3 regions of the Rossellomorea sp. RS05 genome follow, and region 3 is predicted to be linked to each of the others. Evidence: riboswitches for the same ligand, from Rfam matches in the RefSeq annotation. Region 3 holds a riboswitch; each other region holds the start of a gene.
What was found. A riboswitch is a leader RNA that binds a small molecule or an ion and turns the genes downstream of it on or off. The one in region 3 is predicted to bind thiamine pyrophosphate.
Positions count from the first base shown of each region.

Region 1: it holds a riboswitch for thiamine pyrophosphate, as region 3 does, so the genes downstream of both, ABJ225_RS00410 (ABC transporter substrate-binding protein) here and thiT (energy-coupled thiamine transporter ThiT) in region 3, are expected to answer to the same signal.
Region 2: it holds a riboswitch for thiamine pyrophosphate, as region 3 does, so the genes downstream of both, tenA (thiaminase II) here and thiT (energy-coupled thiamine transporter ThiT) in region 3, are expected to answer to the same signal.

Region 1 is NZ_JBDKWY010000001.1:64,659-67,936, reverse strand. Features, by position in the region: gene ABJ225_RS00420 (ABC transporter permease) at 1-86, opposite strand, end outside; gene ABJ225_RS00415 (thiamine-binding protein) at 83-376, opposite strand; gene ABJ225_RS00410 (ABC transporter substrate-binding protein) at 383-1,360, opposite strand; TPP riboswitch at 1,443-1,552, opposite strand; gene ABJ225_RS00405 (phosphotransferase enzyme family protein) at 1,605-2,450, opposite strand; gene ABJ225_RS00400 (aldo/keto reductase) at 2,542-3,278, shown strand, end outside.
Region 2 is NZ_JBDKWY010000001.1:895,155-898,432, reverse strand. Features, by position in the region: gene ABJ225_RS04630 (sensor histidine kinase) at 1-405, shown strand, start outside; gene ABJ225_RS04625 (response regulator) at 402-1,001, shown strand; TPP riboswitch at 1,740-1,848, shown strand; gene tenA (thiaminase II) at 1,949-2,650, shown strand; gene ABJ225_RS04615 (thiamine phosphate synthase) at 2,650-3,267, shown strand; gene thiO (glycine oxidase ThiO) at 3,264-3,278, shown strand, end outside.
Region 3 is NZ_JBDKWY010000011.1:61,673-64,950, forward strand. Features, by position in the region: gene ABJ225_RS20450 (hypothetical protein) at 1-318, shown strand, start outside; gene ABJ225_RS20455 (ZIP family metal transporter) at 450-1,265, shown strand; gene ABJ225_RS20460 (hypothetical protein) at 1,435-1,764, shown strand; TPP riboswitch at 1,819-1,923, shown strand; gene thiT (energy-coupled thiamine transporter ThiT) at 1,985-2,578, shown strand; gene ABJ225_RS20470 (DedA family protein) at 2,688-3,278, shown strand, end outside.

The DNA.
Region 1 (3,278 bases), on a different contig from region 3:
AACACCGTTACCGCCACCTGCCAGAAGATGAATAAAAGGATGAGGGCCGAAACCGGCCGCCATCCCTTCCTGATTCCGTTCATCATGAACGGTATTTACCGGTAAGATCCGTCATTTCGATTCCTTGAGGCTGATAGAGAACCTTGATCTGAGAGATGACATTCACGCTTCCCCTTGCGATCATCTTCTCATTCATGCGCTCCACGATCTTGAACAACTCGCTGAGTTCACCTTCCATTGTCGTTTCTAAAGGATTCACTTCATAGTTCACTCCCGATTCTTCTATGACTGCGATCGCGTCGTCCACATAAGGGATGACATCTTCACCATTCTTCGTTTTCGGGATGATTTGAATACTGACCAATGCATTTGCCATTTATGCTCACTCTCCAGGTAAAAATTCATTTGTGTATGCTTTTTGACTATCAAGTTTCTTTTCGAGAAGTCCATTATCGAACATCCAATCAGCGTAGTTCTTCCATACTTCCGCTTTCTGCTCTCCCCATCTATCCGCATCGTCTTTGTATTTCGGTGCAAGCCATTCTTGGCTTTTCATGACGAGCTCTTCATCAAGGTCGGGTGCTTCTTTCAGAAGGATCTTGCCTGCTTCATCCGGATGCTCGACACTGTACTCATATCCTTCCGTTGCTGCCTTCAGGAATGCTTTGACCGTGTCAGGGTCATCCTTTATGTGGGATTCGTTCGTCGTGAGGACAGGAGTATAGTAATCAAGTTTATCCGAGTAATCTTTGACATACATCATATCAAGTTCTTCCCCCCGGAGTTCGGCTTCGATTCCCGTCCAGCCATAAAAGATCCAGGCAAAGTCGATATCCCTTTTTACAGCCGTAAAGAAGTCTGTGTCCCCCATATTCACGAAGTTGACCTTCTTCACGTCGGCTCCTTCCTGTTTCATGATCGAGCCCATGACCGCTTCCTCTACGGGAGAACCCCATCCACCGTAGGTCTTGCCTTCGAAATCTTCAGGCTTGGTGATCCCTTTGTCTTTCGGTGCTGCGAATCCGGATGTATTATGCTGGATGATGGCCGCAATCGAGACGATCGGTACATCCTGTACCCTTGCCTGTGTGACACCTTCCTGATACCCTACACCAAAGTCCGCCTTTCCCGATGCCACCAGTTGGTCAGCACCAGCCTCTCCTGGCATGATGATGTCGACATCCAGTCCTTGCTTTTCAAAATATCCTTTTTCTTTTGCCACATACAAACCGGTATGGTTCGTATTCGGAGTCCAATCAAGGACGACCGATACCTTTTTGAGCTTGTCTTTTTCAGCTCCTCCTGCACTGCAAGCAGTCAGCAGAAGGATTGAACTTACGACCATGAGCCATTTTCTCAAGATGCATACGCCCCTTCACAAAATATGTACAGAAAAAAAACGCCCGAGGCTCATGAGCCTAGGACGCATCATTAAACAAGAATTCTGTCTACGATCTGTTTCCTACGCTGGTATGAGCCAGTTCAGGTTCAAAGGGTCAGCATCTGATGGATGCACTCTCAACCGGCCACACCGGTCCCCCTACAATAATCACGATATCGGGCGTTATCTTTCATTCCTACTTTGCCATAGTATCTTATGGTTTTCAAGCATTTCTTGAGGGGGACATCAGATCTTCAACCGCTTCGGATACCTCTATGAGCTGGGAAAATGCAACGAAGGGTTCCCTACGTAGATAAAAGGTATATTGAACGATGAACATGGTAAGATGATGCATGAATCGTGCGCCGTCTCCCTCCCTGAATGTTGACTCAGCACCGTACCCCTTTAAGAATGCGGTGATCAACGGCCATGATATACCGTTATGAATGATGAGGTGTGCGCAGAAATAGGCAATGTCAGCCATGCGGTTGGCAACACGGAGCCGCTGAAAGTCGATGATGCCAACACTCCCTTCTTCATCGACAAGGAGATTCCCGGGGTGAACATCACCGTGCACCAGCTGCTTTCCTCCTTCAAGGTCCAAACTGCAAAAATGCTTCACAACGGACCGCGCCCACTTGGCAACAGGAGAATGGCTGCATTGAAGGATCCACTCCCACGTATGAAGGGAAATATCCCACGATTTGACTCCTTCGAACGGAAAGTGCATGAAACTTGAATGAAGCTTGGCCAACGTGTTTCCGACAGCTGACATGATCGGAACTTCCCATCCCGGTCGGATTCCGGGAATGCATGCGTATAAGGCGTACCCGCATCCATCCGCCCAGAACATGTTTCCTCCATGCCTTGCGGGATGAGGCATCTCCACCCGGATGGACCGCTCATGAAGATAGGAGGTGAGCTTCTCTTCCAACTTCATCTGCGTCCTCCGCTTGATATAAAAGATGCCCTCGGGACCATGAGCAGCCCACACGCTTCCACTTATCTTTTTCACCTTGAACTCTTCTGCATCTTCTTCAGAAAAAAATGCGGTAAAAAAGTCTAGCATTTCGTGTTCCACCCGTCTGTGTAGTAAGATATTCATTAGTATGACTGTCTAACCACCATACATACCAATTGCATGAAATGAGGAATGCGCGATGGAAAGAATCAAAATCACAGAAGACCTAAGTTTCTCAAGGATCATCCATGGTTTCTGGAGACTTGCAGACTGGGATTATACAAAAGAAGAAACCCTTTCATTGATCGAGCATGATCTTGAACAAGGCATTACGACATTTGATCACGCAGATCTATACGGTTCGTACAAATGTGAAGAGCTGTTCGGAGAGGCCCTTTCACTGAAGCCTTCTTTGCGGGACCACATGGAGATCGTCACTAAATGCGGAATCGTCATTCCTTCCGAACAACGACCGCAGCATCGTACCCACCATTACAATACGTCTAAATCCCATATCCTTGAATCTGTGGATCAGTCACTCAAGAACCTGTCAACTGACTATATCGATGTCCTGTTGATTCACCGTCCCGATCCATTCATGGATCCGGAACAAGTAGCAGACGCCTTCACTCAGTTAAAAGACGCCGGTAAGGTCAAACATTTCGGTGTCTCGAATTTCAAACATCACCAGTGGTCCATGTTGCAGGCACATCTTCCGTTCCCTCTCGTGACTAACCAGATTGAACTATCTGCTTACGAGCTTGAAAACATCGAAGACGGCACGTTGAACCTTTGTCAGGAGAAGAAGGTGCCGCCAATGGCCTGGTCACCTCTTGCTGGAGGAGCCATCTTCAAGCAAGGCGATGAAAAAGCCGACCGCCTGCGTGCTGCACTTGAAAAAGTACAGGGCGAAACAGACGCCAACGGAATCGACGA
Region 2 (3,278 bases), on a different contig from region 3:
CGGCTCGAGGATGAATTCATCCGGATCCGTCAGCTCTTGTCAGCTGCCGACATCCGGTTCATCCCTGAATACGAGGAACCGCTCCCCAATATATCGCTGTTCCTTGAGAATATCCTCAGTATGTGCCTGAAGGAAGCCGTTACAAATATCGTTAAGCATAGCGGCGCCACAGAGTGTACACTCAGGGTGGTGGAAAGCCATGATAGCCTTAGATTCGTTCTTTCTGATAACGGTAAAGGCATCCCTAAGGATTACCGAAAATCAAAAGGGAGTGGATTGATCGGAATCCGTGAGCGGCTAGACTTCGTGAACGGAGAGCTTGGAATCGACGGAGAAGATGGCACCACTCTTACAATGATCGTGCCTAAAGTAATAAAAGATACAAACAGGGAGGGTTACAATTGATTTCAATCGTGATTGCAGAAGATCAGAGGATGATGCTGGGGGCCCTTGGTTCCCTCTTGAACCTCGAGGATGATATGGAAGTCGTAGGGATGGCAGGAGACGGGGAAGAAGCGCTCTCGCTCGTTCGGGAACTACGTCCTGATATATGCATGATGGATATCGAAATGCCCAAGATGACCGGTCTGGAAGCAGCAGAAAGACTGAAGGACACGAACTGCAGGGTCATCATCTTGACCACCTTTGCACGATCAGGGTATTTTCAACGTGCCCTGAAGGCAGGGGTGAAGGGATATCTTCTGAAAGATAGTCCCAGTGAAGAACTGGCTCAATCCATACGTCTCGTCATGGACGGTAAGAGGATGTTTGCACCAGAACTCATGGATGATGTCTATGGGGAAGAAAATCCATTGACAGATCGTGAAAAAGAGGTCCTATGGCTCGTCGCAGATGGGAAAAACACGCAGGAAATCGCCGATGAACTCAGTTTGAAGGCAGGGACCGTCCGCAATTATATCTCAACCATCCTTGAAAAACTAGGCGTGAAAAATAGGATCGAAGCCATTACCCAATCGAAGGAGAAAGGCTGGTTCAAGTGAGTTGTTTTTTTGCACTGAACAAAAATGATGATCCCCGACCTGAAACCACCCTTCACCATGGGTAGAACCGAAGGAACGGGTAGACAACTTGACCTGCTTACAACAATGATCAGAAAATCAAACGTATATAAAGTCCTTCTTTTCTTTCTACGGTAACTTCCACTTTTCACTACAGAGTGGTAGAAGCGGAAGCCAACTGACTCCAATGTGCCAAGCGGGCAGGGTGAAACCTTGCAAGAATGAGGAGGCTCACCGCACATCCCGTGGAAAGCGGTTGGCCACAGCGAAGAGGCACGGAAGCCTGCTTATCGCCTACCAGATTTCAAAAAGAGACCATTTTATAACAATCTCAACCACTGGATATGGCACAGGTACCATGATGTAATAAGTCTATGAGGGTATAAGGTTGGAAACTTCTCTCACGCTATTAGTTTTTTTAACCTGTCCTACTATTCACTAAAGAGTGCTCGAAGCGAAGGCCAACCGACTCCAACGGGAAAACCGGGCAGGGTGAGACCCCGCAAGAATGAGGAGGCTCACCGCACGCCCCGTGGAAAGCGGTTGGCCGCAGCGAAGAGCACGGACGCCTACTTATCACATGCCAATCCAAAAACTAATAGAACTTATATAACGCCACACCTTTGAACGATTCCATAGGATAAAAGCAGTTTCTTCCTTGGATGGACTTGACAATCCATCTCTGCATGATACGATAGCATCGAACTTAACTTACATATGACGATCCACTAGGGGGGCCCTTAATAGCGGCTGAGATTGAAGTGAAACTTCAAGACCCTTTGAACCTGATCTGGTTGATACCAGCGGAGGGAAGTGGCGTTTTGAGGGTATTTCCATCCGTTTTGTATTCTCAAAAAGCCATTTTCCACCAACTATGTGGAAAATGGCTTTTTTTCGTTTCAGTGGATCGTCAGGAGGAGGAAGAAGAAATGAAGTTTTCAGAAGAATTACGGCTGGCTGCAGATGATTGCTGGGAAGCGAGTTTTCAACACCCTTTCGTACAGGGGATCGGAGATGGTTCCCTGCCGCTTGAGAATTTCAAATTCTATGTATTGCAAGATTCCTATTACCTGACCCATTTTTCAAAAATGCAGGCATTGGGGGCTTCAAAAGCAGGGGATCTTCAAACATCCGCCCGATTGGCTACCCATGCACAGGCAACATTCGAAGCAGAGCTTTCTCTCCATGAAGGGTTTTCTGACAAACTCGGAATCACAGAAGAAGAGAAGGAGCAGTTCGTTCCGTCCCCGACGGCGTATGCCTATGCTTCTCATATGTACCGATCTGCTCAGGTCGGTGATCTGGCTGATATCCTTGCTGCCCTGCTGCCCTGTTACTGGCTGTACTATGAGGTGGGGGAGAAATTGAAAGGAAGCACGCCGGAAGAACCCATTTATCAGGAGTGGATCGCCACCTACGGAGGGGAATGGTTCAGGGAGCTGGTTGAGGAACAGATCCAAAGGCTCGATGAACTGGCAGAGCTCGCAAGTGGTACTCAACGCGCCCGCATGAAAGAACTGTTCCTGGTGAGCAGCATCTATGAACTCCAGTTCTGGGAAATGGCCTTCACCCTTGAACGGTGGCCCTTCCAAGAATTACTGGCCACCACCCGAACCGGGGCCGGTGCATAATGGCAGTGTCCCAACCGGAGTTTCACATCATCACGTCGGGAAAGCAGTCTCCACGAGAAGTGGTCCAAATCTGCTCGTTTGTGCATCACCTGGTGGATGCCATTCACCTGAGGGAAAACAATTGGTCGTCGCGCTGTCTATACGACACCATTATCGCGCTTCTCTCATCCGGTGTTCCTGCAGAGAAGCTTGTTGTCAATGATCGAGTCGACATAGCCTTGTTGACGGGTGTAGAACGGGTTCAGCTCGGATCCCGGAGCGTCACGCCCTCCGAAATCAAAAGGATATTCCCAACGATCAAAATTGGAATATCCGTGCATAGTCCCGCCGAAGCAGATGCTGCAGGAAAAACAGGAGCCGACTCCATTCTCCTAGGGAACATATATCGTACGGGCTCCAAACCAAGAAAGACCGGTATCGGGGTGGGTGCAATCAGCAAAGTAAAAGATGAATTTCCCGTAGTTGGAATAGGCGGGATCACGCCGGACAACTCTGCTGAAGTAATCCGTGCAGGGGCAGCAGGCATCGCCGTGTTGTCTGGTGTGTTCCTCAGCCCGGATCCGCGAGGGGCGGCCGAGGATTATCGAGCATCTTTAAAGGGAGGTGGAGCACGATGAAGCGCATCATC
Region 3 (3,278 bases):
GCATGCATCTTCCTCTATGGGCCTGTAATCATACCGGATCTTTTCGTCATCTTCATGGTTGTGTGTATCACGACGGTCCTATGCAGCCTGTGGATGAATCGGGTTCTTCCTTTTTCAGAAAGTTTCGAGGGGATGGCCCAGAGCGAAACCCTTAAAATCATCCCCTTCTTCTTCGTGGGGGGAGCACTGGCGGGTCTGCATTACCTGGTACTCAAGATACCTTTTGGGATCTATGGGTATGCGGTGATTGTCACTGCGGTCAATCTTGTTTGCTGGAAATGGCTGATCAACGGTCGAAATGAGCCGGAACGACTTTAGGCGTTTCCGGCTTTTTGCCATGCGCGGAAATTCATTCGTATAACACCATTTGAAGCTATAGGCATATACATAGGGAAGAATGGGTAACGTCGAAAAGGGAATGATGATAGAGGACGAAAGGGGAGAGCTTCATGTTCCTTGATTGGTTAGGCGGACTTAATCCTGCTCTACAGGCGCTTTTCGGAGGAACGGTGACTTGGGGACTTACAGCATTGGGGGCCTCTGCGGTCTTCTTTTTCAGAAAGATTGAGAAACATACATTGAATATGATGCTTGGCTTTGCTGCGGGGGTCATGATTGCAGCGTCCTTCTGGTCCCTTCTTGCTCCATCCATCGAATTCAGCGAGCAGAACGGGCAGATTCCGTGGCTTGCACCGGCAGTCGGTTTCCTTCTTGGAGGACTTTTCATCCGACTCCTGGATTTTGTCGTCCCCCATCTGCATCTCGGGAATGCATCGGAAAAGGCGGAGGGACCACCGACGAAGTTCAAGAAATCCACGCTCTTATTCCTTGCCATCACGCTTCATAATATTCCGGAAGGCCTTGCCATCGGAGTGGCATTCGGGGCTGCGGCACTCGGCCTTGGCGATGCGACCCTGATCGGGGCCATCGGTCTTGCAATCGGAATCGGGATTCAGAATATGCCGGAAGGGGCCGCATTATCCATCCCTCTCAGAGGCGAAGGGATGTCCCGAAGGCGGGCTTTCAATTACGGTCAGATGTCTGCCATCGTAGAGCCCATTGCAGCAGTCATCGGAGCAGCGGCCGTGCTGATGATCCAACCGCTCCTTCCGTATGCCCTGGCATTCGCGGCAGGGGCCATGATATTCGTCGTTGTCGAGGAATTGATACCGGAATCCCAATCTTCAGGTAGCACGGATCTCGCCACCCTGGGTCTGATGGCGGGGTTTGTGGTCATGATGATCCTGGACGTGTCGTTGGGTTGAGAGAGAGCACCCTGAAAATTCAGGGTGCTTTTTACGTGCTTGTCAGGGTCGCTTTACCACGAATGATGTCGGACTATCTGTAAAAAGAGTCAAAAGTCCTATTATCGGTGAATCTTTTTGTCATATCATTCAGATTCTTTTATACTATACTATAAAGGGATTCATTAGTATGAAAGAACTGGTTGGAGGGGATGGAATGAAGCTGATCGCCGAGTCGAAGAAGACACTGAGCATTCTTTTGGTTGCAATCCTTTTCGTGACAGCAAACCAGATTCCTGGAGTACAGCACGTCACAGCGCGCATCGCGACCAACGTGTATATCAACTTTAAGTATGAGCATTTGAAATTATCCTATGATTCAGTCGAATATTCCCCGCAGCTCGGCGACTACTCCGTAGCGTATAAAGACGGGGAGGGGAAGCGCTATGGCTTCATGGTCACTCCGAAAGCCATGCCGATCTTCATCCGTCATGATCCGTTGGAGCCTGCACCGGAATGATTTTGCCCTTTTCCCGCTCTTCCGTTATAATGGACAGGTAATCAATTTCATAAACGTAACCACAAGGGGAGCTTTTTTGCTGAGAGTGAACGGTTGATCCGTTCTGACCCTTTGAACCTGTTAGTTAGCACTAGCGTAGGGATGTGGAAGGTAGTTTTCTGCCTTGTTGTACATGCATTCTCCCTAATGGTTTCGTTCATAGAAAAGGGGGATTTTTTTTATGAAGAATATGAAGCTCATCGTCTTGATCGAAGTGGCGATCATGGCGGCCCTGGCCGTCGTGGTCGATCTGATTCCATCCATCAAGCTCACACCGTCGATTTCATTCAATGTGGCCATGGTGCCGATCTTCCTGTTGGCATTCAGAAGGGGCTTCAAGGCTGCCACCCTGGCCGGGTTCATCTGGGGATTGTTACAGGTCGCCCTCGGGGAAGCCTGGGTCGTTCATCCGGTACAGGTCTTCCTTGAGTATTTCGTGGCTTTCGCCTTCATCGGTGGGGCTGGACTATTCAGCAACCGGATCCAGAGCGCTGTGCGCGATGGGAGGAAGAAGGGGCTGCTGAGTTGGATGCTTCTCGCTATTTTGGTCGGAAGCGTGGCCCGTTATTTCTGGCATTTCATTGCGGGTGTGTTCTTCTTCGGATATTTGGCGCCGGATAACCTATCGCCGGTTCTGTTTTCATTTGCTGCCAACGGAGCTTCGATGCTCGGTTCGGCAATCCTTTGCGCCATTGTTTTATGCGCGCTGGTGGCTACAGCACCCCGACTTGTCAAAGTCGAGGATGGACGTTCCGTCAATCGTAAAGCTGCGTGAGTGTGAAGATCGGCTGAGGCCGGTCTTTTTCTATTGTGCTGGCGGGGGTTTCGCTTGGGGAGAGCAGGGGTAAATGAACAGGAATAGGACTATGGAAGGAGGGGTGATCATGACGGAATATATGCTGGAGGCTGCCCAGGATTGGGGATTGTGGGGGATTCTCCTCTCCCTCTTCATCGAAGGGAGTGCCTTCCCATTTGTAGGTACGTTATTCATCGTGACCGTCGGGTTCTTGTTGGAACTATCGTGGCTTGAGCTCTTTTTCGTCTCCGTTGCAGGAAGTGCCCTCTACGTCTTAGGGAGCTATATCCCTTACTTCCTTAGTTATAAGCTCGGTGAAAGGGTGGAGGCACGCCTCAGCCCTGAACGCAGGCAAAAGCTTCGGGCTGCACAGGATCAGTTCACGAAGTATGGCATTTGGAGCGTGGCGATCGCGAGTCCTCTGCATCTGGGGAATGTCGTCCCGTTTGTTGCAGGGATGTCCAAGATGGATGTGAAACTCTATTCCTTCCTCACCATGCTAGGGATCACGCCCTCCACCTTCCTCCTTCTCAGTTTCGGGAAATTTTCCGGAGGAGATCCTGAAACCGTCATGCGTACAATCGATCATTATCAAAACCTCGTGATCGGCGCTATCATCGCTGCCACGGTCGTATATGTCCTCTATAAATGGAAGTGGAAGCCCCTCAGGAAAAAAAGT